One region of the Weissella sp. ESL1156 genome, then DNA from elsewhere that is predicted to be linked to it. Evidence: riboswitches for the same ligand, from Rfam matches in the RefSeq annotation. Region 1 holds a riboswitch; each other region holds the start of a gene.
What was found. Region 1 has a riboswitch for thiamine pyrophosphate ahead of ACSKY2_RS00595 (ECF transporter S component). Riboswitches for the same ligand answer to the same signal wherever they lie in the genome.
Positions count from the first base shown of each region.

Region 2: it holds a riboswitch for thiamine pyrophosphate, as region 1 does, so the genes downstream of both, thiD (bifunctional hydroxymethylpyrimidine kinase/phosphomethylpyrimidine kinase) here and ACSKY2_RS00595 (ECF transporter S component) in region 1, are expected to answer to the same signal.
Region 3: it holds a riboswitch for thiamine pyrophosphate, as region 1 does, so the genes downstream of both, thiS (sulfur carrier protein ThiS) here and ACSKY2_RS00595 (ECF transporter S component) in region 1, are expected to answer to the same signal.

Region 1 covers NZ_CP196372.1:97,492-107,957, reverse strand. The annotation lists gene ACSKY2_RS00615 (DUF1456 family protein) at 147-632, opposite strand; gene rbsK (ribokinase) at 635-1,558, opposite strand; gene ACSKY2_RS00605 (aldo/keto reductase) at 1,661-2,647, opposite strand; gene ACSKY2_RS00600 (ribose-phosphate diphosphokinase) at 2,687-3,658, opposite strand; TPP riboswitch at 3,831-3,922, shown strand; gene ACSKY2_RS00595 (ECF transporter S component) at 4,042-4,605, shown strand; gene ACSKY2_RS00590 (ATP-binding cassette domain-containing protein) at 4,609-6,024, shown strand; gene ACSKY2_RS00585 (energy-coupling factor transporter transmembrane component T family protein) at 6,017-6,685, shown strand; gene ACSKY2_RS00580 (CPBP family intramembrane glutamic endopeptidase) at 6,834-7,634, opposite strand; gene ACSKY2_RS00575 (hypothetical protein) at 8,050-8,748, opposite strand; gene aroD (type I 3-dehydroquinate dehydratase) at 8,750-9,469, opposite strand; gene ACSKY2_RS00565 (shikimate kinase) at 9,447-9,974, opposite strand; gene aroA (3-phosphoshikimate 1-carboxyvinyltransferase) at 9,977-10,466, opposite strand, start outside.
Region 2 covers NZ_CP196372.1:410,942-421,407, forward strand. The annotation lists gene ACSKY2_RS02045 (MFS transporter) at 81-1,436, shown strand; gene ACSKY2_RS02050 (glycoside hydrolase family 13 protein) at 1,483-3,168, shown strand; gene ACSKY2_RS02055 (TraX family protein) at 3,231-4,043, opposite strand; gene ACSKY2_RS02060 (hypothetical protein) at 4,247-4,450, opposite strand; gene ACSKY2_RS02065 (hypothetical protein) at 4,429-4,602, opposite strand; gene ACSKY2_RS02070 (MFS transporter) at 4,622-5,380, opposite strand; gene ACSKY2_RS02075 (MTH1187 family thiamine-binding protein) at 5,664-5,963, opposite strand; gene ACSKY2_RS02080 (TenA family protein) at 6,017-6,637, opposite strand; gene thiD (bifunctional hydroxymethylpyrimidine kinase/phosphomethylpyrimidine kinase) at 6,634-7,452, opposite strand; TPP riboswitch at 7,525-7,622, opposite strand; gene ACSKY2_RS02090 (Sapep family Mn(2+)-dependent dipeptidase) at 7,717-9,135, opposite strand; gene ACSKY2_RS02095 (hypothetical protein) at 9,321-9,470, opposite strand; gene ACSKY2_RS02100 (AEC family transporter) at 9,587-10,466, opposite strand, start outside.
Region 3 covers NZ_CP196372.1:1,443,091-1,453,556, forward strand. The annotation lists gene ACSKY2_RS07450 (dicarboxylate/amino acid:cation symporter) at 196-1,422, opposite strand; gene ACSKY2_RS07455 (hydantoinase/carbamoylase family amidase) at 1,427-2,632, opposite strand; gene ACSKY2_RS07460 (thiazole synthase) at 2,635-3,405, opposite strand; gene thiF (sulfur carrier protein ThiS adenylyltransferase ThiF) at 3,419-4,069, opposite strand; gene thiS (sulfur carrier protein ThiS) at 4,087-4,284, opposite strand; TPP riboswitch at 4,327-4,416, opposite strand; TPP riboswitch at 4,512-4,601, opposite strand; gene ACSKY2_RS07475 (DUF368 domain-containing protein) at 4,758-5,597, opposite strand; gene ACSKY2_RS07480 (GNAT family N-acetyltransferase) at 5,804-6,328, shown strand; gene ACSKY2_RS07485 (amino acid permease) at 6,464-7,822, opposite strand; gene ACSKY2_RS07490 (potassium channel family protein) at 8,121-8,789, opposite strand; gene ACSKY2_RS07495 (NEAT domain-containing protein) at 8,983-10,466, shown strand, end outside.

The DNA.
Region 1 (10,466 bases):
TCGTGTTATACTTCATATATCGTTATACTATACAACGTATAATGATATGTCAAGGACACTGCATCATTTCTGTATAAAAAGCTGCCACGGCTAATTGCCGTGGCAGCTTTTTAACCAACATACCTAGAATATTGGCTATTATGAAATTAACGTCGTGTATTTGCCATACCAATCAATAATTTACGCATAAATTGATCGCCAGCCACTAAATATTTTGGGTGCGATTTTCTGCGTAACATCGCTCCCACTTCTCCTTTACTGACTTTAAAGTCAGCAGCTTGCCAAAAAGCTAGTAAATCATCCGTTGTGTATGACATTGCAATTTTCAATTTCTTAATCACAACATTATTAATGTCATTATCACGTTGCATACTATAATCTGGTGCTGCTATCGAGCCATCAGAATTTTTTTTATGACCACGTTGTGAAATAATTAAACCATTCATAAATTTTTCTAGATCATGCCTTGATAGTTGTGCATCACGTGGGCTGTTTTGCTCTGACTTGACCATCATTTCTTGAAAAGCCTGTTTACTTAAAGTTAAACCACCTAATTGGAAGATAGTCGTCATGTCTTTACTGTTAATATTTAAAATATATTGTAATCGACGAATAATATCATTATTGTGCATCACTAATGCCAAACTTCTTTCATTTTTGCAAGGGTTGGAATTGATGGCTGAGCGCCAGCTCCTTGAACGGTTAATGCTGACGCTGCACTAGCAAAACGAACACTGTCAACAATATTTGTCATGTCAGGTAATAATCGCGTCGCTAATGCGCCAATAAATGTATCTCCAGCAGCAGTTGTATCGACTGCTTTGACTTTAAAAGCAGGCTCAAATCCACTACGTCCATCACCCATTTGATAATAAGCCCCACGTTCTCCCAGCGTAATGATCACGTTTTTTGCACCCAATGCTTGTAATTTATTTGATGCACTGACCATCGATAAATCATCAGTTACTGGGATACCAGTAATAATTTCTGCTTCTGTTTCATTTGGTGTAATTAAGTCAGTTAAAGACAATAATTCTTCTGGTATATCATGCCGTCCAGGTGCTGGATTTAAAATAGTCATCACATTCGCTACCTTTGCTATTTTAAAAGCTTCTAACGTGGCAATAATTGGCGTTTCAAATTGCGCAATGAGCACCTCTGATGATTGAATGACCGTTTTTGCTTCATCAACATTCGTTTCATTTAGCCGTTGATTCGCACCACCCAAAATTAAAATTGTATTGTGTGAATCACTTTCTAACAAGATATAAGCCGCACCTGTCCCAACGTCTGGTAATTGTGCAATGTGCATTGTATCAACACCATCTGTCGTCAATGCATTTAATAATAATTGACCATTTTGGTCCTGACCTACGGCACCAATAAAATGTACTTGACTACCTAATCGCTGAGCTGCAACTGCTTGATTCGCACCCTTTCCACCTGGAGCAGTGGACGCATCAGACATTGCCATCGTTTCACCTTGCATTGGTAAATGGTCAATATGTAAAATCGTATCAGAATTTAATGATCCTAATACCGTCACTTTTCTTGCCATTAGCTGTTTCCTTTCTAGTCAATATCTATTCATAAAAAAATTGTTTATTTCCATCATTCTGACAATGCCGAAAATAAACAATTTTTATCCAACAAGTTTTTATTACTTTAAAATGTCATCAATTTTTGCTAATTCTTCATCAGAAATAGCCATATTATCTGCTACTTTGACATTGTCAAGTAGATGTTCAACTGAAGATGCACCTATCACAATTGAAGGCACCCGCTTATCGCGTAACAACCAAGCCATTGCTAATTGTGCCAATGTTTGACCACGATCAGCAGCAATCTTGTTCAATGCGTTTAACTTAGCAACTGCTCCTTCTGGATCTTTCTGAATAAAAGCGTTTGTTCGGTGCAACGGCATGTCTGCTGGGATACCATCTAAATAACGGTCAGTCAACAATCCTTCGGCTAATGGACCGTATGCAATCAAACCAGCATGATGTTGGTCTAATGTTGCTAACATATTTGTCTCTTCAGCTTCACGGTTGAACATATTATATGACATTTGATTACCAATAAATGGCGTATGTAATTCATCAAAAATCTTACTGATCTCAGCGACTTGTTCTGTCGTATAATTTGATACACCAACATATAATGCTTTACCTTGGCGCACCATTAGGTCTAATGCTTCAGCTGTTTCACGTAAATTCGTATTTGGATCCCAACGATGAGCATAAAAAATGTCAACATAATCCAAATGCATTCGTTGTAATGACAGCTCCAAAGCGGCCATTAACGTTTTCTTACCTGAAAATTGGCCCAGTGGTCCTGGCCACATATGATAACCAGCCTTCGTTGTAATAATCAACTCATTACGATAAGGTCGTAAATCCTTTTGATAAACTGCCCCAAATGTTTCTTCAGCTGTACCATCTGCTGGACCATAATTAGAAGCATTATCAAATGAAAAAATACCATTATCAAAAGCTTTTAACATCACTTCTCTTGAATTTGCTAATGGTTTTTGGTCACCCAAATTACGCCATAAACCAAAAGATAATGCTGGTAAAATTAACCCTGAATCTGAAACACGTCGATATGGCATGATATCATACCGATTATCAGCTGCTGCATAGACCATCACAATACTCCTCTCAATCTCTTTGCTTTTATTTTAAATTCACAAACTAATTTCTGGCTTATTATTTGAACGTAATAAGACATCTAATTGTTTGTCATCGTGAATGCGTTGAATTGCTTCTGCAAATAATGGTGCAACAGATAACGTCGTAAACTTTGAACTTTGCTTTTCTTCAGGTATCTGTAAAGTATCCGTAAAAATGCAACGCTCAATATGGCTATCCGCTGCTAATTTTTCAGCTGCTTGTCCTGAAAGAACGGCATGTGTTGCTGCAACATAAACTTCAGTCGCACCATTTGCCAATAGCGCTTTTGCAGTCATTTGCACTCGATAACCTGTATCAACAATATCATCAACAATGATGGCACGACGTCCTTTCACATCACCAACAATAGCATCTTCTGATTCTGGCGTTGTCATTGCAACATTATCATTGACGATACCCCAAGGTGCACCAAGTAAATCTGCAAATTTTCGAGCACGACCTGCACCAGTATGATCTGGTGACACAACAACAATATCATCCAACAATTTACGACTATAGAAATAGTCTGTTAATAGTGGTGCTGCTTGCAAATGATCCACTGGAATATCAAAGAACCCCTGCAATTGATCGGCATGTAAGTCCATTGATACAACACGATCAACACCATTCATTTCTATTAATGAAGAAACCATCTTGGCGGTGATTGGTTCGCGAGCTTTTGCCTTGCGATCTTGACGAGCATAACCCATGTACGGAATAACTAATGTTATTTGCTCGGCTGATGCACGTCGCAATGCATCAACAATAATCATCATTTCCATAAAAGCGTCATTAACTTCTTCAGCAATTGGCGCAATCACATAAACATCATCCCCACGAATACTCTCTAAAATACGTTCGTATATTTCACCATCAGCAAAACGTTTAATATCCAATTGCGTTAAAGGTATATGCAACTCTTCAGCCACTGCTTTTGCCAAATCATGATTAGCAGTTAATCCTAACAGCTTTATTTGAGATTCCACGAATGAGTTCCTCCATTTCTAATCGCCACTCGTTATCACTTCTATTTTAACAAAAGTTATGTCATTACGGTATAGCTGATCTGTTCCTATTATGAAATCATTTTCATGATTTGCTAGTATGATGAGTAGAAATTTGCAAATCTGCCTGACTAACACTATACTTAAAGGAGAATCAAACAAGCTGGGGTGCCATAGAGCTGGCTGAGAAAATACCCATAGAACCTGAGCAAAGTAATTTTGCTAGGGAGCTTGGTTTGTTTACCATGACAGTAAACAAGCCCCAGTACCAGTGAGTGAGTCACACACATGGTATTGGGGCTTTTTTGTTACCAAAGCTTCGGCGATTCGATAACATTATATTTTTAAGGAGGTTTGCAATTATTATGCAAACAGTTAATGAATCAAAGGTTAAGTGGTCATTACGTGACGTCATTTTCTTAGCCATTATCGCTATTTTCTTTGGTGTTATTTTTGAAGTTTGGAGTGCAGCCTATTATGCCTTAGCTGCAACCCCATTAAAACCTTATGCAAATGACTTAACATTAGGTGTTTGGTTGATGGCTGGTCCATTAGCAGGTGCTATTTTGCAAAAAGTTGGTAGCTCAATATTAGGTGAATTATTAGCTGCTGCAGTAGAGATGCTATTATTCTCAAGTTGGGGAGCAGGTACGTTAATCTCGGGTTTTGTGCAAGGCTTCGGTACTGAAATTGGTTTCGCCGCTACTGGTTACAAAAATTGGGGAAAATTAGGCTTAAGTTTATCCGTTTTAACAACCACAATAGTCACCTTTATTTGGGACATGTTTAACAGTGGGTATGCAGACTATAAACCAAGTATGATGATTACTTTATTTGTCATTCGCCTCATTTCTGCTGGTTTCTTTGGTGGCGTCTTGGTCTATTACATCAAAAAATTAGTTGCCAAGTCTGGTATTATAAAACATTAAGCTATGACAAAATTAGAAGTTGATAACTTAAGTTTTGCTTACCAAACTGGTCAACCCAATGTTTTGAATAATATTAGTTGGATACCTGAAGAAGCATCCTTTAACTTATTGATTGGTCCTTCAGGATCAGGCAAATCAACCTTGTTAAAGTCAATGGCTGGTCTCTATCCAAAATTTGGAGGTGTGATAACTGGTGGCCAAGTATTACTGAACAATGAACCAATTCAACCAATTGTACCGTTTGAACGTGCAAAACGTATTGCAATGCTTTTTCAAAATCCAGACCGTCAATTTGCTATGCGAACCGCCCGCTTACAGTTAGTGTTCGCCCTAGAAAATTTGCAATTACCAAGTGAAGTCATTACGCAACGTGTTCATTTTGCAATCACTGCACTTCATTTAGAACAAATTGCTGATCAAAATCTACTGACTCTATCAGGTGGTGAAAAACAACGTGTTGCGCTTGCAATTATTTTAGCAATGGATAGCGACATTATCTTACTCGATGAACCATTTGCAAGCGTTGATCCAAATGCTCGCTTAGATTTACTAACTGATTTAAAGAAAATGCAGTTAGAACATCACAAAACGATTATTATTTCTGACCATGACTTATCAGGCTATCAATCACTAGTCGATCATTTATATGCCATTGATACTGAAACGGGATCGCTACATCAACAATCATTGAATCAGTTGGCTGATCTACCAGTTCAAAAGCCCTTTTATGGGATACCAAATTCAGATGGCCAACTAAGCTGGCAAGCACTAACATTAACTGTTGGCACAGAACGAATCTTACTTAAAAATAGTCAGTTCGTACTCCCCACTGGGCAAATTGGTTTACTATCGGGGGCCAACGGTATCGGTAAATCAACCCTTTTCAAAGCACTTAGTCATCAAATCAAATATCAAGGTCAAGTCGCTTGGAATCAAATAGATACGGCCAAAGTTCATTTGAAAAATTGGGCTAAGAAAGTTGCTTTAATTTTTCAGTCAGCTACTGACCAATTTGTGACAATGACTGTTGCCGAAGAAATCCAACTATCTCAACAGCATAGCTTAACTTCAGATTATTGGACAAATGATCGCATTGCACAAACATTAGTTGATTTACATTTAGATCATTTAACAGATCATGTCGTGTACCAACTATCTGGCGGCCAGCAGAAGAAACTCCAAGTGCTTAGTATGCTTATCATGGGCCAACCTGTCTTATTATTGGACGAACCCTTAGCCGGTTTGGACATTGAATCAGTACACACGGTCATGACTTGCATCAGTGGCTGTGTCCAACAGACGCAACAAAGTGTTTTGATGATTTCTCACCAACGTGCTGGCTTAGATGAATTTATTGATTATGAACTAATCTTCCAGAACCAAACACTACAACTTGTTGGGGAGGCACCAAATGTATAAATTAAATCCAACAATTTTATTAGTTATCATGTTGGGGATTGGTTTAGAAACCTCATTCGTCCGTTCAGTAACCTTGAACGCTTTCGTTGCTATGATTAGTCTCATATACTTATTATCCCAGCGACCTAATTTAAAAATTGTCCTAATGATGCTCATCATTTCAATTCCTGTTGCTTTTGGAACTTGGTGGTCATTTATTGCCTTTGGTACCGGAGACACACATCATTTAGCTATCGTTTATGCAACACGTTTGTATGCATACTTACTACTAGGTGCCGCGCTAACACTAACTGTGCACGTTAAAGACTTGCTATTTAGTTTGAATCAACATTTGAAGCTATCCAACACTTTCACCTATGGTTTGTTAGCCGCTTTTAATTTAGTACCACGTGTTCGTCGACAAGTACAAATTATTCGTTATGCTGGTGCTCTACGTGGTGTAACCTATCATCTATGGCAACCACAGCTTTATTTTAAAGCCATTTTAAGTGCTTTACATTGGTCAGATGATCTTGCCATTGCAATGACATCACATGGTTTTTCAGAAGGCTTCCCAAGAACGCAAACCGTCAAAGAACATTTGCCAAAATGGGAATGGGGGTTAGCCTTTCTATTAATTTTGGCTTATCTACTAGTTGCTATTTTTATTAAGCCTTGGTAATTTATAGACAACAAAAAATGACAGCTATCATTTTCTGATAGTTGTCATTTTTTGTTGTAATCATTTATTGTCATTGTCAATCTCAGAGTTACATATCATCACAGCTATAAGATTCTGGTTAAGCCTTTTATTAAGATACTTTTTAAAATTATCGTTCCAAACGATTTGATTGATTTAACAAAATAGTATTATCTTTGATTTTTTTAGGACGAAGACACCACAAAACATAGATTGCCGGAATCAATGCATAGAGTATTAACATAGAACTCCAAGAACCAGCTTGTGATAAATCAGCTGACGGTGTCCACAATGAAAAATTATTAAGAAAATGAATCAGTATACTGTACAAGATACTCCCTGTTCGCATATACAACACCATTGAAACCATACCCAAGAAGAATGTATAGACTACTTGCTGATTCGTTGCATCCAAGCTGGGTGCGTTGGGTAACATCAAATTGAAATAATGTGTTAATGAAAAACTCAATGATGTTATTAATGCAATTAACATTGGTTGCCATTTATTAGCAGGCAATGCCTCACTAAAACCACTCAGGCCAACCCCTCTGTCTCTAATTTCTTCAAATATAGCTGCTCCTAATGCACTAAGAATCGAAACAATCATGATATATATCGAATGATTGATTATATCAGGAAGAGTGGCCATCGCATCGACACCATATATAAACAGTGGCACAATAAAAATTGACCAATGACGTTTGATATAAACAAGTTTCGACTTAAAGCGAATTGTTTGATGAAATAATTTTTTTGATAACTTCAATAAAATGAATGTAATCGTGATAACAATCCCAAAGTAAATAAATTCATAGTAGGCTTTACCTTCTAATCCTTGAAACGAATACAATAAAATTAATGTAATCACTTTATAGAGTGCATAAGCTCCCCACATCGTGCCTAGTGTCATACCAAATTTTTTTAAATTCATACAAGATAACCTCAAATTATACGTATATTTTGCTTAATCATCGTCATTGATAGCCATGATTTAACGAAATCAGCATTTGTTTCTCAGTTTGACTACTTAATAGGTAATAAACTGGATGCCAACTTACCAGAAGAAAACTAATCAACGGACTACCTAATGGGTTTTCATTATTTAAATACCATTAATTTATAACATGCTTCAGTAGTGAAAGCAAGTGGGTGCTTTTACTTGGCATGCAAATAATCTCTTCTATTTTTAAGAAACCACTTAAAAAATTGGCTGAGACATCAGTCGTTATAACTAGCTAAAAAGGACGTCAATCTATTAATTTGAAATTGGTAGATTAACGCCATGCCCTTAAACGTGTTCTAAAAGACTGAAGCCTTTTGCCTCACTTACATTTATTGTGTATTTATTAGTTTTCAAAATCTGCTATCAACACTTGATTACCTGATTTTGCTTGATCAGCTCTTGCTTGACCAAAGGCAGCTTGTGACAAATGTAATTTTGTTGTTTCAATCCCAAAATAGTCTTGAATTAAATCCTGTACAAATAACAATAATGCCTGTGAATCAATTTCATTTCGGTGTAGCAAAACGGGCCCACGGTTCTCAAAAACACCTGCATTTCGTAAATTATCTACTTTTTGTTCTAGTGCTGGTAACCCTGCAACCAAATGGTAGACAACATGATTCTCGTGCACCCATTTTGTTAAATGGACAACATGTCTTAAATCAGTTAACCCAATCGGTAAAATCATATCAGCAGCAATCGCTGTTAACTGCATGGGTTCTTGCGTTTGTTTTTGCATAGCTGCCGTTAACGTTATCGTAGACAAAGTAAAATGACCATTATAATCAAACATTGCTTGACCCAATAGCATTTCAACTCGTGTTACATAACCAATACGATCAAAATTTTCATTTTTTTGCATTTCATTCGCCAAATGTTGTCGAAAGATATCTGGTGCTCGCCAATCTAAACGTAATTTCACGCGATCAGTCAAAATATCATCCCCAACCGCATGAAAAGTAATTAACGTGTACGCCATGGTCCCAGGAATTTTATCAAGAACTGCTTGTCTATCATCTGCAAAAAAACGACTATTATACATATTATTCTCCCCATTTATGTAACAATGCGGTCAATGTAATTTGACCAGGTGCTGATGATTTGGAACCACTAACAAACGTTAATTGTGAACCAAACTGATAGCCAATGATGCGTGAAGGTATGCCATATTGCCCCATGGCCATCGTAATCAGTGGTAACTCACTATGTGTCGCAATTACCTTAGTTGTTGCTAACAATGATTGAGTATCCAGAGACGTCTGCGCCATCACTGCATATTTCACAACATCAATTGGTAAACGTACCATGGCTGCTAACTGCTCTGCCAAATCAACTGGCGTCATCATAAAATGATGTTTTGATCCAATAACAGTGATTTGTCTGGGTATCATTTCTAGCAAAGCTTGCTGATCTGTCAATAATGCCACTTCAATATCAACCGCCGCAACACCTGCTTGGATTGCTGTTTGGTATACATCCGTATACTTAACTTGATTATACGGTATTTGACCACCTTCAGCTAATGTTCGCCAAGTAAAAATTAATGGTTTGCCCACAATTTGGCAAATTGTTCGAATGTTGTCTACCGTTAGAACCGATAAATCAAGTAAATAGTCAATACGCCATTCTACAACATCTATCGGTAAATGACTCATTTTTTGTGCCGCTATCACAACAGTAGACCAAGTTTCTGCAATAATTGACATGGCAATCAAAGGGCGTTCTTTAGTGGCAGAAATATTACCGATTTTTAATCGTTTCATTTTGAACCACTTTCAAATATGTCGAAATTTCAACCGCCACCTCTACAGCATTCTTATTATCCGTATTAATTGTTTTGGTTGCCAGCGTGGCATATCTTGTCAAACGCTGTTGCCAAAGATCTGCTAATGCTGACAATGATTTATTACGCACAATGGGGCGTGTCTTATCTTGAATTAATCGTTCGACAGTTTGACCAAACGAGCCTGATAAATAAATGATTGGTAAATCAAGACGACTTAACAAGGTCAAATTTTTTGTTAATTCAACGACCCCACCCCCAGTCGCAATCACACCACTTTTAGAAATTGTTGCTTTTAAAATTTGATGCTCTATTTTTCGAAAGGCTCTTTCACCGGCAGTTGCAAATATTTCGCCAGGTGTCTGACCAGTTTGAGCCGTAATCAATTGATCCGTATCAAAAAATGGTTGTGCCAATTGATTTGCCAATAATTGACCAACTGTTGTTTTACCTGCTCCCATGAAACCAATTAAAATAACTGTCATCTTTATTGCAATACCTCTTGTAAATCTTCAAAGAAATGAGGATATGAAATATTCACAACCTCAGCATTTGCCAATGAAACTTCGCCCTTTGTTAGCAACGCTGCAATGGTTAACATCATCCCGACACGATGATCACCACAAGAATCAACCACGGTTGCCTCATCAACCCGTAAAAGTGTTTGACCATGAACATAAAATCCATCTTCACGTGGTTCAATATGCGCACCCAATTTGTTTAATTGTGTCGTTACTGTTGCAATGCGATCACTCTCTTTTACATGTAATTCACTTGCTCCTGTGATAATTGTATCACCTTGAGCCTGTGTCGCTGCCAGCACAAGTAGTGGCATTTCATCAATCAATGATGGTACATCAACAGCGGTTATTTGCGTCCCATGTAAAGACTGTGACTGAACTTCAATATCGGCCATCGGTTCACCAACAGTTGTTTGGTTCGTGATATTAAATGATGCCCCCATCCTGTTCAACATG
Region 2 (10,466 bases), 310 kb from region 1:
ACGCTTACAATATATTGCGTAAACGTTTGTACAACGTTTAGAGGGTTTTAGTTTTTATTTATATACAAGGAGATTTTCTAATGGATAATCAAACAGACGGTGTCACAACAACACCGGTTAAACATCGGTTACCTGATTTGACAAAAGTTCAAATGTTTATGATGACATTTGGCTACTTTGGAACTCAGATTGCCTTTTCAATGCAGACTGGAAGTATGGGTCGTATCTTTCAAACAATTGGTGCAGATCCAAATAATTTAGGGTTCTTCTTCGTTCTACCGCCTTTGGCAGGAATGATTATGCAACCATTAGTCGGTTTTTTCTCTGATAAAACATGGATACCAAAACTTGGCCGACGGATGCCATATCTAATTGGTGGTTCGGTAGTGTCATTTATCGTTATGTTACTATTACCTAACGCTGGTTCATTAGGCTTTGGATTTGGTTCAGCCGCTGCGTTATGGTTTGGTGCAGTAACCGTCCTATTTATGGATTTGGCATCAAACGTTTCGCAACAACCATTCAAGATGATTATTCCTGATATGGCTAATGAAAAACAATCAAATTCATTATGGTCAATGCAAAATGTTTGGGGTAGCTTAGGAAGCCTAGTGGCCTTTGTTTTTCCATTCATCTTGACAGCTGCAGGCGTTGCAAATACGGCACCTCGTGGTGAAGTACCTATGTCTGTTAAAATCTCATTCTATGCATCAGCAATTATTTTAGCATTATCAGCATTATTTACCATTTTGAACGTTAAAGAATATACGCCAGAGGAAATGGCAAAATATCACAATATTTCTAAAGAAGAACAAGCAGAAAAAGCTTCTATTATGAATGTGTTAAGAAGTGTACCAAAGGTATTTTGGCTACTTGGTATTGTAGAATTCTTTGTTTGGTTTGCTATTCCATACATGTGGACTTATTCTACTGGTGCTTTAGCAGAAAATATTTGGCATGTCACTGATCCATCGACAGCTGGTTATCAAGAAGCTGGAAATTGGTTTGGAATTGTTCAAGCAGTGTATTCAGTCGTTTCCATTATCGTTGGTCTCTTCTTTGCACGCTTAACTAAGAAAACTCGTCGCCCAGCCTATACTGTCAGCATGATCCTTGGTGGTATTGGTTTCTTAATGATTGCTTTTGGTACGACAAAGCTATCATCTATCATTGCGTTTGCTCTATTTGGAGTAGCTTGGATTGCATTAATTACAATTCCATTTACAATTTTGACTAACGCCTTGGATGGTAAGCATGATGGTATTGTATTAGGATTGTTTAACTGCTTTATTTGTATTCCGCAAATTGTGGCATCTTCAATTAGTTTCCTAATTCTACCTGCTTTGGGTGGCTCGATGGCTCACATGTTTATCATTGCCGCAATTGCTTTCTTTATTGCTGGTTTTGCAATTTGGATGGTTCGCGACGAAATTTAGATTAGACAAAATACTTTATTAATTTACATAACAATCGGAGGTTATTATGACACAAGAAGATATTAAATGGTGGCAAAAAGCAGTTGTTTACCAAATCTACCCTCGTTCATTCCAAGATTCAGATAACGATGGTATTGGAGATTTGAAAGGTATTGAGCAACATTTGGACTATGTTAAGAAATTAGGCGCAGATGTGATTTGGTTGAATCCTGTTTACAATTCTCCTAATAAGGACAATGGCTATGATATTTCTGATTATCAGAGTATTAATCCAGAGTTTGGTGATATGGCAGAATTTGATCATTTATTAGCAGCCGCACATGATCGTGGTTTAAAGATTGTGATGGATTTGGTTGTTAATCATTCTTCTGATCAACATAAATGGTTTATTGAAAGTCGCTCATCAAAAGATAATGATAAGCGTGATTTCTATATTTGGAGAGATCCTGTTGATGGTCATGAGCCAAATAATTGGGGTTCATTCTTCTCTGGTCCAGCTTGGAAATATGATGAAAAAACGGGTCAGTATTACCTACACCTTTTTGCTGAAGGACAACCTGATCTTAACTGGGAAAATCCTAAGATGCGCAATGCCATCTGGGACATGATGAACTGGTGGGTTGATAAGGGAATTGATGGATTCCGAATGGATGTTATTTCATTGATTTCTAAGCCAGATGGTTTACCTGATGGTAAGGTGCCCGATGGTGATATCTATGGTAATTCAAATCGTGCAGTTGCTAATGGCCCTCGTGTTCACGAATACTTACAAGAAATGCGTGATAAGGTCTTGAATAATGCTGACATGATGACTGTTGGTGAAGCATCTGGTGTTGATATTGAGAATGCTAAAGAATATGCATCAAATGATGGCAAAGAATTAAACATGGTATTCCAATTTGAACATGTTGAATTAGATGGTAATCCTGATGCTGCTTTGGGTAAGTGGTATGATCAACGCGTCTCTCTACCAAAGTTGAAAGAAAACTTAAGCAAGTGGCAATATGAACTTGATGGTAAAGCATGGAATTCACTATATTGGAATAACCATGATCAACCACGTGCAGTCAGTCGTTACGGTAGTGATAAACCAGAATACCGTGTTGTATCTGCCAAAATGGTTGGTACCCTTCTTCACTTCATGCAAGGAACACCTTATATTTATCAGGGTGAAGAAATTGGTATGACGAATGCGTATAATTTAGGTTGGGATGATTTCAATGACATTGAGATTTTGAATGCGCGTGAGTATTTGGTTAATAAAGATCATTTAATTGATGATGATACAATGTTGCGTTACGTGCATTATAAGGGACGTGATAACGCACGTACTCCTATGCAGTGGACTGCTGGTAAAAATGCTGGTTTTACTGATGGGACACCATGGTTAAAGATGAATGACAATTTTGATAAGATTAATGTTGAAGAAGCACTAGCTGATAAAGATTCGGTATTTTATTACTATCAAGAGTTAATTAAATTACGTCATGAGTTACCTATCATTACAACTGGTCATTATCAGTTGTTGGATCCAAAAGATGCTGAAGTGTACTCGTATAAGCGGATTGGTGATGATGAAGAATTGTTAGTCATTAATAACTTTACTGAGTCAGAACAATCACGTGACTATGATGTGCCGGCTAATGCGGAAGTATTAATTAGTAATTATACGGACGATCGTGGAACAACATTACGCCCATTTGAAGCAAAAGTTTATCGTTATACGAAATAATAATTTTTATAAGTAAAAGGACCAACACCAATTCATAATTGATGTGGTCCTTTTTTTCTATTTTACTTCATTGGCATATACATCCAAGCAGCAAGTAAGTACAAAATAATGATATGGGCTGGGTAGAAGATGTAGAAGAAATACTTCATACCCCGTCCTTTAGCACCACTGTATAAAGCAATTGGAATAATGGCAAAAATCATCATCCATTGTGTTGAACCAAAAATACCGTAGATACATGCAACAACAGCAATACTTAAAATTTGTGCCCAACGTATATTACGGAAAATATATAATACTGGTATTAGCAAAACCATAATATTGTTTTCGGCAAGCAAAATTGCTGGGTCGATTGCTAATAGGATCTGCATAAATATTTTTTGCCCAGAGCCAATTGCTCCTCCCGAAGATAGCACTGGCATGACGATGATTGATAACAAGAAAGGTAATAGAAATAACAGAACACCTAAAGTAATATGCTTACCTGCCTGCCCTTCACGCACTTTCTCAAATTGATCAATACCAGCCATAAAGATGGTTCCAATAAACAGATCACGGAAAATGTTATTAATTAATTGCACTTGTTCAAAGCCAACGATTTGTTGGGTCAAGTTCATTAAAAGAGCCATGACGACCATACTGATGTATAAACGTAGCATATAGCTCTTTTTACTGTGGGTATGTGCGAAACCAACAACAGCCGTAAAAAAGAACAGTGTGGCAACAGGACGCCCAAACCAGTCCAACCAATTAGGTGCACCTAGTGGAGCAAAAGTTTGATGAAAATGGTCAATAACCATTAATACTAAACCAATTACCTTAATATCAAAAGTGGTTAATTGTAAAAATTTATTTTTTTGAATTTGAGTAGTCATCCAATTAACGTCTCCTGTTTCATTTATCGTAAAATCATTTTTCTACAAATGATATTATACACAAAATAATATAAAAAAAGCTACTATTTTTTGGCCAAAATGATAACTGAAAATTTTACGTGCATAAAATTATTAGTCACAACGGGTTTCTGACAATATAAAAAAGGTTAGTTCGTTTGAACTAACCTGCCGACAATAATATTTTATTTGTGATAAACTGGTTTCTTAATGAAAATCCAAATAAGTAATGAGACAATCAACATTACCATATAAATATTGAAGACAACCGATAGATTACCACCAGCTAATGACAAGATAATGGCTCCTGCTAAACTTCCAAACCCAAATCCTTGATAAATCAATGAATAATTCTGGCTATGATTCTTTAGACCAAAGTAGTCGCCCACCCGCCCACCATTGTTGGGTATACTGTAATCGTACCACCGAAGAAGAAGCCTACCGCCATCATTGCGGTATAGAATACAGGTACACTTAGATGAGAACTAAATGCTAATATTGCAACGGCAATAAAGGTTACCGTGTAAGATAAGATAAACATAGGTTTACGTCCAAATTTATCAGATAATGAGCCAATTAAGTGCATTAGCAATAGCAACTAAAGCAACGACGTTCGTTGCTTGGGCAATGTCCAATCCAGCTAAATTAGTCCCTAAGTTGGATGCAATCCCAGTTAGATAGACTGACAATGAAATCGTTAATAATGCAATAAATAACAAGTAAGCTTGAGGCTGACGTAACATTTCACTTGTTGTAAATTCATGATGCATACCATCATCCACAGTAGTAGCCTCTTTTACTTCAGGGGCATCATGGATAAACATCGCACCGCCGACAATAAGGATCATTGATAAAAATCCCCAACCCATTAAAGCATATGGAAGATTATGAACAATATTATTACCTAAAATAGCGGAATCAATATATTTAAAAACAAATGAACCTAAACCATAAAAAGCAACAGAAATACCGGAAATTAACCCAGTTTTTTCAGGAAACCACTTAATGGCATTTGAAAGAGTTACCATATAAGCGATACCATCAGCTGCCCCAAGCATAACACCTGCTGAAATATAATATAACCATAATTGGTTAGATGAATGAACACGTGAAGCAATAAAGACCGAAACACCAAATAAAATGCCAGTAGTTATCGTCACTTCACGCACACCAAACTTTTTAACTAAACTACCAACAAAGATTGTTGATAATGATAAGGCTAAAGCGCCAATTGAAAAAATCAATGAAATAGATCCCAAATGAGGCTGTACAGATGCTGTTTTACCAGTGGATGGATCAATGACTAATTGATGAAACATCTTCAAAATGGGTGTATTAAAAATACTCCATGCGTAAAAGTTCCCACACCTAATTGCACAAGAGCAGTACATTGCAAACGGTTTTGAAAACGCTTGCAAAAATAAATATAGTCCTATTTGCGGGATTTGTCTATAAAAACAATTTTAAAAAATGATTTCACGTTGATTTATAATTTCATATACAATACAAAAAGTGCATTAACGCGATTTGAATTTTTGATAATATTTCAAAAAAGTCACTAATCTAACTATTTCAGATTAGTGACTCTCAAGTTTAAATAAATTAACCTTCTAGTTTATGACTTAACTTCTGTAACTTTGTTTCAATCGTGTTTGTGTGTCCAGGACGAATATCTGCATTCAATGAAACATAGGCACGGATTCCCTGATCTGTTAGTGTTTGAATTGCTTTTTGCACTGTTCCCATAACGTCAGACCACTCCCCCTCAATTTCGGTTCCCATGGCTGTTGTTTTGTATGTTAGACCAGATTCTTCAATGACCCCAATAATGTCGTTAACGTAACTACTTAACTCATCTCCTACACCAAATGGTGCAATTGCAACTGAAATTAATGTGTTCATTTATTTGTCCTCCTCTTATTTATAGACACTTATAGTATATCATTCAATAATGATTAATGTTTCGCTGCCTGTTCCCAAAAAGATAATTCATATTGATAAGATGTTAAATACGTCTCTAAATAGGTTTGTTGTTGTTTTGTTGATAACGTCTGCCAATTTGGGACTTGTTGGTCAATAACTTGCCAACTCCAGTGCGTGAATGCAGTATAGTCAGGACTAGTATAATAAGATAACCAAGGTAAATACGTATTATTTTTTGTCGTGTTGATGAATTGTTGACCAATCAAATGATAAGACTCTGTACAAGGTAATAGCGCCAACATTGCATTTGTTGCATCACCACGTTTAATGGCTTGTTCCATATGATCGAGATATGCTAAGTTATGTACATCAGGTAGAATATCCAAACTTGCTGGACTAGCTAACAAGGCTTCATGAGCTAATTCTTCATCCGATGACTGTGGTTGAGCCGCCTGTTGTGATACGGTTAGTTTTTTTGTTGCTAAATCAAATAATTGTCCAAAATAATTTGTGTAATAGGTATCTTGGGCAACATAATAATCTCTTTGAGTTTGTGGCAAATTATCTGAAGCGATTCCCTGTACAAATGATGTTTGATAAATATTTTTTCGAATATCACTTGATTGTTCCAATAAATAATTATGAAAAATCATTTCTTTTCCTCCATTTGAACATCTACCCAATGATTTAAGGGACCATGTCCATGACCAACATTGATTGTCTGGCGAATGGCTTCATAAGTAAATTGCTTTGCTTTTGGCATAATATCCTTTAATGCGTACCCTTTAGCTAAGTTGGCAGTAATAAAGGCAGACAGTGTGTCTCCGGTTCCATGAGTTCGATTTGTTTTAATTCCTGGCATTGTTAACCATTCTGACGTACCATCAGCATATAGTATATAATCGACATATTCATTTTGTGAATTTGGGCGATGACCGCCCTTAATCAAGACATTTTGTGCACCCATTTTTTGTAATTTAATTGCCGCTTCTATGACATCATTATCAGTGACTAAAGTTTTTTTGACTAGGACTTCTGCTTCCGGTAAGTTAGGCGTAATTAGGAATGCAAGGGGTATTAATTCAGCTTTTAAAGTGTCAATGGCTTCATCACTCAATAAATGTGCGCCCCCTTTTGCAACCATAACTGGATCAACAACTAATTTACCAAAATTGTTTTTTTGCCAACCTTGAGCAACTGCATGGACACGATTAGCATCTAGTAAAGCGCCCGTTTTAGCGGCTTTAATATCTAAGTCATCCGCAATGCTTTTAAATTCTTCTAAAATAAACGTTGATGGAATTGTATACTGCCCTTGAACGCCATACGTATTTTGCGCAGTTAAACCAACAACAATTGTTGCAGCATAAACTTGTTGATTATGGAATGTTTTTAAATCAGCATTAATGCCTGCCCCTCCACTGGCATCTGTTGTCGCAATTGTAATGACCTGTGGTACTTCTATCATGATTCCTCCCAAATATGTGGTAACTAAAAAGCACAAATAATCAGGAAATCCTGGTTATTTGTGCTTGAAAATGCAAGTTTACCATTACTTTCCTTCGTTAGTCTTAACTAAACAGGTTCAAAGGGTCTGTTTTAAAAACATCTCAGCATAAAGCTCCCCTAGTAAATTATTTAATTACAACATGATTATTGCACTTAACATAGGACAAGTCAACGCTTTCATTATGCTTTAAACTTTAGATGGCTAATGGCAAAATAGTTTGTTTTATAAGTTATTGGCTAGTGCTAAAATTTCGGTGATTAAAATATTCAGTCCATTCTCATATAAGTCTAAATCAAAAGATTCATTTGCAGCATGAGCCGTTGATGGTTCATTAGTTGGTAAAACACCAAAGCCAACACCATTAGACATTAAACGTCCAAATGATGCTCCGCCGTTAACACCGGCTTCAGGCAATTGTCCAGTTACTGATTGATAAGCATTGGCCAATAATGTCACTAACTTATCCTCTGGATCGACGTAGTGTGGCACAAGTCCAGCCGGATCACGAACAATATTAGTTAACCATGGTTCGTCTTGGATAATTTGATCAATCGTTTGCTGCTCGTCAAAAGCTAATGAATAGCGGAAGTTTAGATTAATATGACCTGTCTCACCACGAACAAAGTCAGTTATGCCAATATTTTGACTTGTTTTACCAAGTTTTGGCTCGGTTTTACCATAACCCGAATGTTCACCATAAGGATCTTGATGTAACTTTTCACCAATAAATGCTAAAAATTTTGCAGCTTGTCCACTAAATGGGTAGTCTTTTAGAAAATTAGCTAAGTATGTCGCAGCATTTTTCCCAGTTTCTGGTCGTGCGGCGTGTGTTGCAATCCCTTGTAACTTTAATATGATGTTATTGTCATGTTCAGTTAGTGAACCAGAAACTTTGTGGCTATCGCAGTATTTTTGAAATGATGGCTTAACTTCAGTCGTTGATAGACCTGTTAGTATTGCTGTTGCAGACCCTGGTAGAACATTTGTTGCTGAACCACTGTGAAATGATAATAATTTTAGCGGTGCATCTGCATCGTTAGTTGCATCAAAATATAGATCTAGTTGACTAATACCTTTCTCACCATAAGAAAGATGAGCAGAGCCATCAGGTGAGAAACCATATTGTAATTGCCCTTCTTCAGCAAAATATTGATGCATATCAGCCCATTCACTTTCTTCATCAGTCCCGATAATAAAACGAATTTGATGCTTTAAAGGTAAATGTGCATCTTGTATTGCTTTAATTGCATAGTAAGTTAGCATAACAGCAGATTTCATATCGTCAGCACCACGTGCATAGATATGATGATCTGCTTTAATGGTTGGTACAAACGGTTCTGTTTCCCATTGATCAATATCATTAACGGGGACAACATCTACGTGTACAATGACGCCAATTGGTTGCTTGTCATTTTCCGGACCGATATAAATATAGCCAGCACGATTGCCAACTGTACCAATTTTTTCAAAGCCATCACGTTGTGCTAACGACATCATAAAATCAAGAGCTGCTTTTGGACCCGGTCCATAAGGTGCAGTCATCGTAGCGTTTGTATCGTCACGCACTGAGGGAATTTTTAATAAGCCAATTAAATCATTTAACCATGCATCTTGGTATATTGTCGTATCTATTTCGTTCATTTATTGCAATCCTCCAAACAAATCTTCATCATGTTGCCATTATATTAACAATAAATGAAATAATATGCAATATTTTTATTTTATTTAGTATAAATAACCAAAAAAGTTGAACTTACTGAATAATAACAGTAGTCCAACTTTTTTTGAGATACATTCATCTCCGTATCTTATATTTTTAATAAATTTTAAACGAGATTATGACTGAAAATAGCTTGGTAAAGAGCAGTTGTTGTTGCATTTGCAAGACGAGTTGGTCGTTTTGCAACAGGAATCTGATTAATTCCGGCAGCCTTCAATGTCTGCTTTGCCCATGCCTTTGTGCCAAATAAAATCATTATATTGCCTCCTTAATCTTTTCTGTATTCTTGTTTTGATGAATAAATATTTCATTCATCTATCTTCACCATAATACAAATAATGATTAGAATGCAAGTCGGATTTTTATTAATCGTTAACTAATAATTACCATTAAAATTGGAATAACGACTAACATTAACAATGTCGTTTGTGTAATACTAATGGATGCAAATTTATAATCAGCTTTAAATTGTAATGCCATAACTGCAGCGTTCGTCATAGCAGGCATAGCGGCCTGAATAATAAATACTTGTTTTAACAATAGTGGCAAATCAAAAGGCATCAAGATAAGTGCCATTGTTAATGGTGCTAAGACAAATCGACTAAGCGATAGAGTGATGGTTTCTTTATTTGGTAGTAAATCTTTTTTAGGCGTTTTAGCAATGGCAAAACCAATAAATACTAAAGCTAATGGCACGTTGGTGTCACCCAATTCTGTTAAATCGGTTACTAAAAATGCAGGTAATTTAACATTTAAAAAGACAAATAGTAATGACACAATTAAGGCAATCATTGGTGGGTTTAAGATACCAGATAGTGTTTGTCGTAAATTAAAATGTTTATTATTATGATTACCATCAATAGAAATCATATAAACACCAATTGTCCAAAAAACTGTGGTATTAGCCATATAGTAAATGAGAATATACGGTAAACTTTTTGTACCAAATAATGCCATGTTTACTGGTAAACCAACGGTGATTGTGTTGGAATTAAATAACAATGATTGAAAAAGGCCTTTATGCTTTGGATCAACGTGAATTAATCGCGCAATAATAAAAGAAAGCGCCAATAAAAGCATCATACTTGCGATTGGAAATAATAAATTTGTTCCCATTGATAAAAGTGTTTTGGGTGTAAAATCTTGCGGAATATGAACGATTAAATAAGCTGGCATCGCTACTTTTGTGATAAAGCCAGATAAAAATTTACTAATCCGACCATCAGAATCATCAAAAACATTTCCTTTTATT
Region 3 (10,466 bases), 610 kb from region 1:
TAAACTTCTAATGTTAATTCTACTATATTTTGATTATTAAAATCTTATTTATTTCCAAATTTCTACCTTGAAATGTATTAAATAATTTTTTTATTGCGACATTATCTAACAGGTAACACGACACATCATTAATACATAAAAAACGAATACATAAAAAACGTTTAGAAATTTATTCCAATTTCTAAACGCTAATAGTTAATTTTTTACTGGCAAGACGATTTGCTTTAATTCCTTTTCATCAGCTGCAATCATAATCGCAGTCGTTGTGTCACCAACAACATTAAGTACCGTACGGAAAATACCCGCAAACCAATCAATTCCTGCTAATAAAGCAATACTGTCTAATGGTAATCCAAGCGTTGGAACAATAATTGTTAGCGCCACTAAGCCGCCACCAGGCACTGCGACAGTTCCTAAGCACGCCACAATGGCTAACAGCACAATCTTTAACATCATCGCAAATGACAATGACAACCCATAAAACTGAGTCATTGTCACACATGCTAATGCTAAATACATGGCTAACCCATTACTATTTAACGCCATCCCCAATGGCAAAACTAATTCACTAATCTCTTTTTTAACACCCAAACGATGTTCAGCATCAGCTATTTCGATTGGTAATGAGGCAGCAGAAGATGTCGTTGTCATTGCGATCAATAGAATATTAGCAAAACCATGCATGACTGTCCGTAAAGACATCTGCGCACGTATCATAATCATGCCAAATAGGGCAGCTAAGAAAAGAATCGTGCCAATCGCAAATAAGGCTAAAAACTTGAATAAGGGTAGTAGAACTAATAACCCATTTTTAGCAATGGTTGCTGCAGTTAACGCACCAATACCAATGGGTGCCAATCGTAAAACGAATTGAATCAAATCAATCAATAATTGGTTCATTTGTTCTAGGCCACGAATGATATTTTGATACTGTTGATGAGCATTTGTATGGCTTAAAACAACACCAAAACAGAGTGCAAATATAATCACTTGAATCGTATTGCCTTTTGCTAACGCCGTAAAAATATTGGTTGGAAAAAAATCTAATATCATGGTTGACGTTGAAAGGGGCTGACTCGTTATCTTTTCAACGAGTCCTGGATGTAATTTCAAGTGAATGCCAACACCAGGCGTCAACCACCAACCCAATAAAAGTCCAACTAACGCAGCAACAAGGGTCGTACCTGCAAACCAGACAGCTGTTTTTAATCCGAGACGTCCTAATTGCTGCAATGGTAATTTACCGACTGCCACAATAACTGTACAAAAAACTAAAGGCATCACTGCCATTTGAATCAGTCTCAAAAAGATATCACCAATCATTTGAATCCCTGCAATTTTTGTGCCAAAAATAGCACCGAAAGTCACACCAATGATCATCCCAATAATAATTTGCGTTGTTAGATGAACTTTTACTCGCATTTTCTCACGCCCCATTTGCTTGTGTAGATAGACTAACAGCTAACAATGCAATACCATTTAATAAATCTGACATCTTTGTGTATTCAACCGGGGCATGACTAATACCTGCTTCACTTGGTACAAAAATCATCGTTGTTGGCACGACCGCACTCATTATTTGACTATCATGACCTGCACCCGAAAATAACTCTTGGAAGGGGAGCTTCATTTGAATAGCTATCTTAGCATTTCGTTGTCTTAATGCCTGTGATAAAAGGGTTGCAGGAACATGTAATGTCTGTTTTACCGTCACATGATCAAATTGTGCTATCATTGCTTTCATCGCTGTCACAAATGTGGCTAATAATTTGTCTGATTCATCCCGACAATCAATGGTAAACATGCAGGTTTCGGCAATGACATTACTCACATTAGGAGAGACATGCATTTCTCCAATGGTAAATGTTAGACTTTGTGATGATTGTCCGGCCAAATCATATAATTTTGTCATCAGATAACTTGCCGTTGCAACTGCATCTTGACGTTGTGCCATTGGTGTCGTACCAGCATGGTTTGCCTGACCATGCACCGTTACATCATAGCGATTTTGTGCAACAATGCCAGTCACTAAACCAATTGATTGGTGTGCCTGTGCCAGGCGCGGTCCTTGTTCAATATGTAGTTCCATAAAACTTGCTGGTAAAGACGCTCGCTGTCGACTCACACCAGACATTGCTTGTAATTGTTTGACTGCACTGCGTCTAGCTTGTTCAAATGTTATACCTGATTTATCAACTAATGATGTTACTTGCCGATGTCCTGTATAATAACTGGACCCAGTAAATGCTGCTGGAAAACGGCTACCTTCTTCTTCGCTAAAAGAAATTAAACGGAGCGGTTTTTTAGGTAAATAACCTTGTTGATAGACTTTTTGTATCGCACAAAATCCGCCCAGAATACCAAATAAACCATCATAACGACCACCTTGACGCACAGTGTCCATATGAGAACCCGTTGCAATCGGTGCAACTGTTTCTTGTCCCGGAAAATCTAGAGAAACATTGCCATAATCATCAACAGTGGCTTTTGCATGATATTTTTGACCAAGTAAAATTAAAGCACGTTGATTCTGCAACCACTGTTGATTATAAACGAGCCGATTTTGTCCAACTTCATCTGATGCATTGAACTGATCTAGCAAATCACCTAATTGTACAGTTTCATTCGACATAATTATTTACTAATACCCGTTATTGGTGAAGATGCCGCAGCTTTTTTATCCAAAACACGACCAAGATGTGCAAGATAGCCTTTTCGGCCTGCTTGAACAGCTAACTTAAAGGCTTCTGACATCAATGGTATATCACCAGCTGTTGCCATCGCTGTATTAGCCATTACTGCAGCGGCACCCATTTCCATAGCTTCAGCTGCTTGACTTGGACGACCAATACCGGCATCAACGATAATCGGTGCATCAATTTCGTTAATTAAAATTTGAATCAACGCTTTCGTTGCCAAGCCTTGATTCGTACCAATTGGCGCTCCTAATGGCATCACAGCTGCAGCACCTGCGGCCACTAACTTACGCGCAGCATTTAAATCAGGCAACATATATGGCATCACAATAAATCCTTCATCTGCCAAAACCTGCGTTGCTTTGATTGTTTCTTCATTATCAGGTAACAAGTAAGTTTTATCTGGTACAACTTCAAGCTTAATGAAATCACTACCACTTAATTCACGAGCAATACGTGCCATGCGGATAGCTTCTTCAGCATTCGTACAACCAGATGTGTTTGGTAAAATCGTGACATCTTCAGGAATATAATTCAAAATATTTTCTTCAGCTGCGTTCGTTCGGCGCAAAGCCATTGTAATAATTTGTGCGTCAGCATGATGAATTGCCGAATCAATTAATTCATATGAATATTTTCCTGATCCTAAAATGAAACGCGAAGAAAAATGGTGACCACCAATAATTAAATCATCATTACTTTCAACCATGATTATTTATCTCCTATTCTGCTAAAACGGGGCGCTTAGTTAATAACCGTAAGATGGCATTAGCCTCATGACCAGCACATACCATAACACGTGGTGCCATCAGTCCTTCAGCACCTTTACTATAACCATCTCCACAAATATAAACATTTGGTAACTGTTGTTTTGTTTTCATCTCATTAGTGACATGTAATCCTGCCATACCATTGCCCATAACAAGTGGCTTGTCAGGATAAAAGTTGGTTATACCATCCAATAACATCGCCTTGGCCATTGGGTTATCAAACGCCTCACAGACAATATCACAATCTGCAAATAATATTTCGATATTATCAGGCGTTATTTTGACCTGCTGGATATCAATATCAATAAATGGATTAAATTCTAATAAATTTTGCTTCAATGCCACAACTTTAGGTATCCCAATCTGACTAACTTTATATTGTTGCCGATTAAGATTACTCATTTCGATGGTATCAAAATCAATGATTGTTAAATGACCAACACCACTACGGGCAAGTGCAATTGCAATATTTGAACCTAAACCACCTGCACCAGCAATCGTAACTTGCGCATTTTGCAAAGGTTCCGTTGTACCAGCAACATTACGTGCTTTCATGCCCTCAAAGAAGTCGGCGACAGCTACGCCTTGAAATTTTGGTGTCATTTTATTTGTCCTCTTTTCTAACCACCACCAACAAAAGAAATTAGTTCAACATGATCATTTTCTGATAATCTTTGTGTCGCTAATTCTTCACGATGAATAATTTTGCCATTTAATTCCACGACAACATTTTGCATCATATCTGTTTTTTCTTGTAATAAATCGACTAGTGTCTTACCAGCCATATTTGCGATTTGTTCACCATTTAAAATAATCAAAAAAATACCCTCCTTTCTGATCACGAAAGAAGGGTATTTGTACACAGTCAAATATCGTACTTCCTTCGATCGTATTATCGACATCAGGTTCATGGGTATATTCTCAGCTTGACAGCACCCCAGACGATGGTTGTTTAGATTTTGTTTTTACCAATTGCTTTATGCAATCCTCGTAAAATATAAAAAGCAGCCTCTTTGTTTTCACAAAAAGACTGCCCATCAATTACTATGTTCGGACTGTATCTTCCTGCGCAGGTATTAACCAAATCAGGTTCAGTGGGTATATTCTCAGCTTGACAGCACCCCAGATACGTTAATTAACTTAACAAGATAACCATAGCACGTTTAATTATGAAACACAACTCATTATTGAAATCGCTTTCAATGATGAGCCGTTGCATGCATCATTTATCTTGTATCATACGACAAGTCACCACCTCAAATTTCACTACTATGAAATTCTAAACCACTATTTATGACCCCATCTCTGGCTTTACCATCTGCTCTAAACGACCCATCCACCAGCCCAATCCTGTGCCAAGAGCTAATAAGATAACTGCAAACATATAATGCCAAACAGTGAAACCAGTATAATCTATCGGGATAATCATCACTGTTGATGCCATCACAATACCAAAAATAATATGGAACAACTTGGCATAAGCAACTTTAAAAACATACGCCATGACTTTTGCAAATACTAAAACAATCACAATCAATCCTAAGAGAAGGGGGACCAATACCGTTAAATCACCGTTTTTAATACCATCACTCATTCCTTTGTATAGTCCTAAATAAATTAAAAAATTAGATGGACTCAATCCTGGTACAAGTAATCCTAATCCAATCAATGCACCAGCTAAAAACCAAGCGCCCATGCTGGGCTCAATGGTTGAAAATAATGGTCGGCCAAACCATAAGAATATTAACATCAAAATACACGCCATTATGGACAATGCGATATCCCATTGTGATCGTCCCATTTTTCCCGCTTCGTACCATAATGCTGGCACCGTTCCTAAAATAGCACCAATAAAGAACCAACGTGCAACACTTTCAATTTCTCCTAACATAAAGCTAATCAAAAATGATAGTAAAAAAATACCCAGCACTGCACCAATTCCAACTGGTAAGAAAAACCGGACATTTGCTTTAAAGTTTTTCAATGGATTTGCCATAAATAAAATTAAGCGTTCATATAATCCAAAGACGGCGGCAAGAGCACCACCACTAATGCCTGGTAAAATAAATCCTGATCCAATTAATGCACCTTTAACAGCACGGAAGATAATATCTCCTGGTCGTTTTTGCATTGATTATTTCCTCATTTCATGTCGTTTATCACTATATTCGTGTTCATGGCGATATAAATGGCCATTAATTATTATTATATCTAATCATTCCTTATAATAAGTTAAAAAATCACCGTTTTATTAGCTTATTTTTTTATAAACCAATTTTTTTAATTATTTGCTATAATGAAGTACAAAATTTCAATTATATCGGGAGGCGCATATCCATGTCATTAACTTATACGCGACAAGCAAAATTAACGGATGTTGATGCTATTTATCGTATTATTCAACAGGCAGTAGCCTATCTCGGCAGTCAAAATTCACCCCAATGGCAAGGATCAGCAGAGCCCCAACGAGAAGAATTTGTGCAAGATATTCAGAATGGCCTTGTCTATGTGCTCATCCATCATCATCAGGTGGCTGGTGTTGGTAAATTAGTGCCCGGACCTGAGCAAGCTTATGAGGACATTGATGGTTCATGGTTAGGTCATGAGTCACAATATCTCTGTCTACATCGCATTGCCATCGATGCAGATGTTCGTGGTCAAGGTCTCGCACATCATTTAATTCATGATCTAGTGATATTGTCATTAGAGCATGGCTATCGTGATATTCGGATTGATACCCATGAAATTAATCAGGGGATGCAAAAGACGGTTAAAAAAGCTGGTTTTCAATATCGTGGTCACGTGCTTATGCCTGTCCCAAATGGTGAACGACTTGCTTTTCAGCTACTATTAGAAGATTAGTCATCGTTATTAATAAAAACATCGGTCGTTTTGAACAGCTGAAAAGGACGGCAATCTATCAATTTGATTGGTAGATTGCCGTCCTTAAATGTCTTCCAAAAGACTGAAGCCTTTTATCTCACGCTTATTTTTCATTTATTCCTGACGCCGACGTTTTGACCACAAACTATAACCACCCAGTAACAAGATAAAGAATAGAATGGTTAGAAAGACTGATAATCTGGTTTCAACGTTAATTGCTAAAATAATTAACACAATGATAAAGAAAATAATCGTTAAATAACTTGTCGCCGGAAATAGTGGCATTTTATAGGGATTATTAATCGCTGCTTGTGTTTGCCTATATTTAATATGTGCAACCATAATCAGTAACCAAACAAAAATGAAACTCATTGTGGCAACACTGGTAATCATCGCAAATATTTTTGAAGGGAAGAAATAGTTTAATAAGACAACCACTAAGAACACAATCGATGATGCCAACATACCTGTAACAGGCACCATATTCTTTGACACTTTTGCTAGTGAATGAGGTGCTTGGCGATTTTTTGCTAGCACGTATAATGTACGTGACGTTGAAAAAATCGCTGAGTTCGCCGCTGATAAAGCAGCTGTTAAGACAACAAAGTTAACTAGCGTTGCTGCAAACTTAATCCCCATACCCGAAAACACCTGTACAAAAGGGGACTGTGATGTATCAATTTGATTCCAAGGATAAACTGACATAATAATCGCAATGGCCCCGACGTAGAATAAACCAATTCTCACGGGCACTGAATTAATTGCTTTTGGTAAATCACGTTCAGGATTTTCTGTTTCACCAGCAGTTAAACCAACCATTTCAATTCCTGTAAAAGCAAAGATCACCATTGGAAATGCCATGATAAAGCCCTTAAATCCTGTTGCAAAGAAACCACCATGTGACACTAAATTACTAAAACTAGCTGTATTGCCACCTGTATGGAATCCTGAAAGAATTAGACCAATGCCGACAACGATCAATGCCAAAATCGCAAATACTTTAATTGAAGCAAACCATGATTCTAATTCACCAAACCACCGAACGTTAATCAAATTAAATGTTACTAATACAATAATAACGATTAATGGCGTAATCCACTGTGGTAATGATGGGAACCAATACCGCAAATAAATACCACTAGCTGTTAAATCAGCCATGGCTAAACTTGCCCAACTTAACCAATATGCCCAACCAATAGCAAATTCCCATTTATCACCCAAATAAATTCGCACAAAATCAATGAATGAACGAACTTTTGTATTCGAAAGTAATAGTTCACCGACCGCACGCATCATTAAATAGGCAAATAAACCAGTGATGGCATACGCTAAAATTAGCGCTGGACCTGCTGCTTTAATTGCCGAACCTGATCCTAAAAATAGACCCGTTCCAATCGCACCACCAATGGCAATCATTTGTACATGACGTGCCTTGAGACCACGTGATAACTCACGTTCAGACTGATTATTCATAAATATACCTCACTGCATGAGGATAAAAAAATATCCCCATGCCAAATTAAATTTGACATAGGGACGTTTGATAACGCGGTTCCACCCTAATTCTTAGTCACTGACTAAGCCACTTAATTACAGGTAATTTTCGTCTTTCCAAAAGCGCCACTATTAGCTGATGATAATTTGTTTTCACCAAATACAAATTCTCTAGATATCATCAATAACCAACAGTCTCTTTTTTCACCAAGACATCAATTAGTATGTCTAACTATAGGACGTTTAAGTTTGATAGTCAATAGCGATTCACTGATAATTACTTAATTTTGGCAACTAACGATTCAAAATGCTTCACATCTTTCGTTTCACCCGCAACTGTTAACACATCCCCAACCTGAATCACTTCATCAGGTTCGGGTGTAATAACGACTCGGTCTTCTGAACGAATTGCAATGATATTAAGACCATAATTTTTTCTAATGTCGATCTCTTCAATCGTTTTGTTTGCAAAACGTAAATTACCGATTTTAATTTCACCTAATGAATGTTTATCACCTAAGTCAATAAAATTAAGCAAGTTTGGTGTCATCAATTGTTCAGCTAAACGATGGGCCATTTCATTTTCGGGTCTCACAACCTGATCAGCACCAACTTTGTCTAGTACACGAGCGTGCAAATTATTTTCAGCTTTCGCAATAACGTGACGAACACCTAAATCTTTCAATAGAATCGTTGTTAAAATCGATGCCTGCTGATTATGCCCAATAGCAACAACAACATGATCAAAACTTGCTAAATCTAAATCTCGTAATGCATCTTCATCCTGTGCATCTGCAATGACTGCATGTGTTGCAATATCCATATAATTCTCAACTAGGTTGGGATTTTTATCAATAACTAAAACTTCCTGATCAGCTTCTATTAGTGATTCTAGTAATGAGCTACCAAACCGGCCCAAACCAACAATCGCATACGTCTGTTTCATATTGGTAACCTCGCAAATTTTCTTTAATTCATTTTATCACTAATTATATTCAGACTCTCGATTTAAATAACTTGATTAACCTAAAAATAACCTTTAAAATTGACCATGTTCGATTATGAACTTTTCATGAATATTGTGTGAAGTCTTGTAAACTGAACAAATAAAATATAATAAAAGGAGTTTTAGGACAGATATGAGTACTTTTTCACGAACTGCAACACTGTTTTCAACGGTTGTTCTTGGAAGTATGCTAGCAACAACAACTGTTTCAAGTGTTAATACGGTCATTAATGCTGCTGAAACAACTCAAGCTGCAACAACTAAAAAGAATTATGATTTGAAAATTTTGCAGGGAAATAGTGATGCAACTTCTACTGCATCCCAATTCTATTTAAACACGATTTCATTAGAGAAACTGGCTGATGGTAATTATTATGCCTATTTAACATCTAATACACCAGTTAGTCTCGGCGACGACCCCATTTCAAGCGAGGATACCCAACATCAAGTTGTTAAAATGGGGACCACTCAAAAAAATGGGTACAACCAGACAGTTTATCGCCTAACATTAACCGCTGACGAATTAGCAAGTGGTCAACCAATCAAAACGAAAATTCATGTGAACATTCCAATGATGAATTATGACCATGAATATGACATTCGTTTAGCTATTCAGGGATTCAAGCCTGAAACAACTACTAGTTCAAATAATGATCAAACGTCAGTTAGTTCACCAACTTCATCAGTATCTTCAACCAAGAATAGCCAATCCACAAGTGTGTCGTCTTCTTCTACAACATCAGTTTCTGATAATGACACAACCGTATCAACAGTTAACAATTCACAAACTGATGAAAGCAAAACAACTGACAATAACGATAGTAATCAAGTTTCAGCTGGTGAAGCAATTAAAATGACTGCTGATCAGGGCATGGACAAGTTCTTCAATTCAACTGCTCACATTAATGTCAAAGGGGATAAAACTGACGTCACAATCAGTCTTCTGGATGACAAAACAGTTGGGATGATTCCTTATATCACTCTTGATGGTCAAAAGAAGTCAGTGACTAGTCAAGATACAACCTTTACAATACCAACTAAGGATTTACAAGCTGATAAAAATGGACAAGTAACCTTAAAGTCTACTACTCATGTTGACGCTATGGGACATGTCCACGATTATCCATCTAATCTAACCTTTAACGTTGGTGATCTAACAGCAACGCAAGACACATTCAAAACTGGTGACTATCAAATTAATGTTAGCCCTGACAGTCAAATGGATAAGTTCTTTGCACCAAAGTTTAACGTTAAAATTGGTGATCAAACAAGTGTTGTCTCAGTCACATATGGTGTTCCTGACATAATGTCAATGGTTCCAAGTGTCACTTTTGACGGTCAAACTAAGGATACAGATGGTAAAACATCCGTTGATTTTACTATTCCTACCAAGGACTTGATACCAGATAAAGATGGTAAAGTAACAATTGCATCATTTACCAGTGTACCAATGAGTCCAAGCAAGGGTTATAGTTCAAATATCACTTTTGATATGACCCCCGCATTGATCAATGCACCAAGTGATAATGACAGCTCATCTAGTTCATCATCAGAATCGACAGCCACATCTGATAAAGACATCTTGCAAGACGGCACTTATTCTATTAATTATAATGT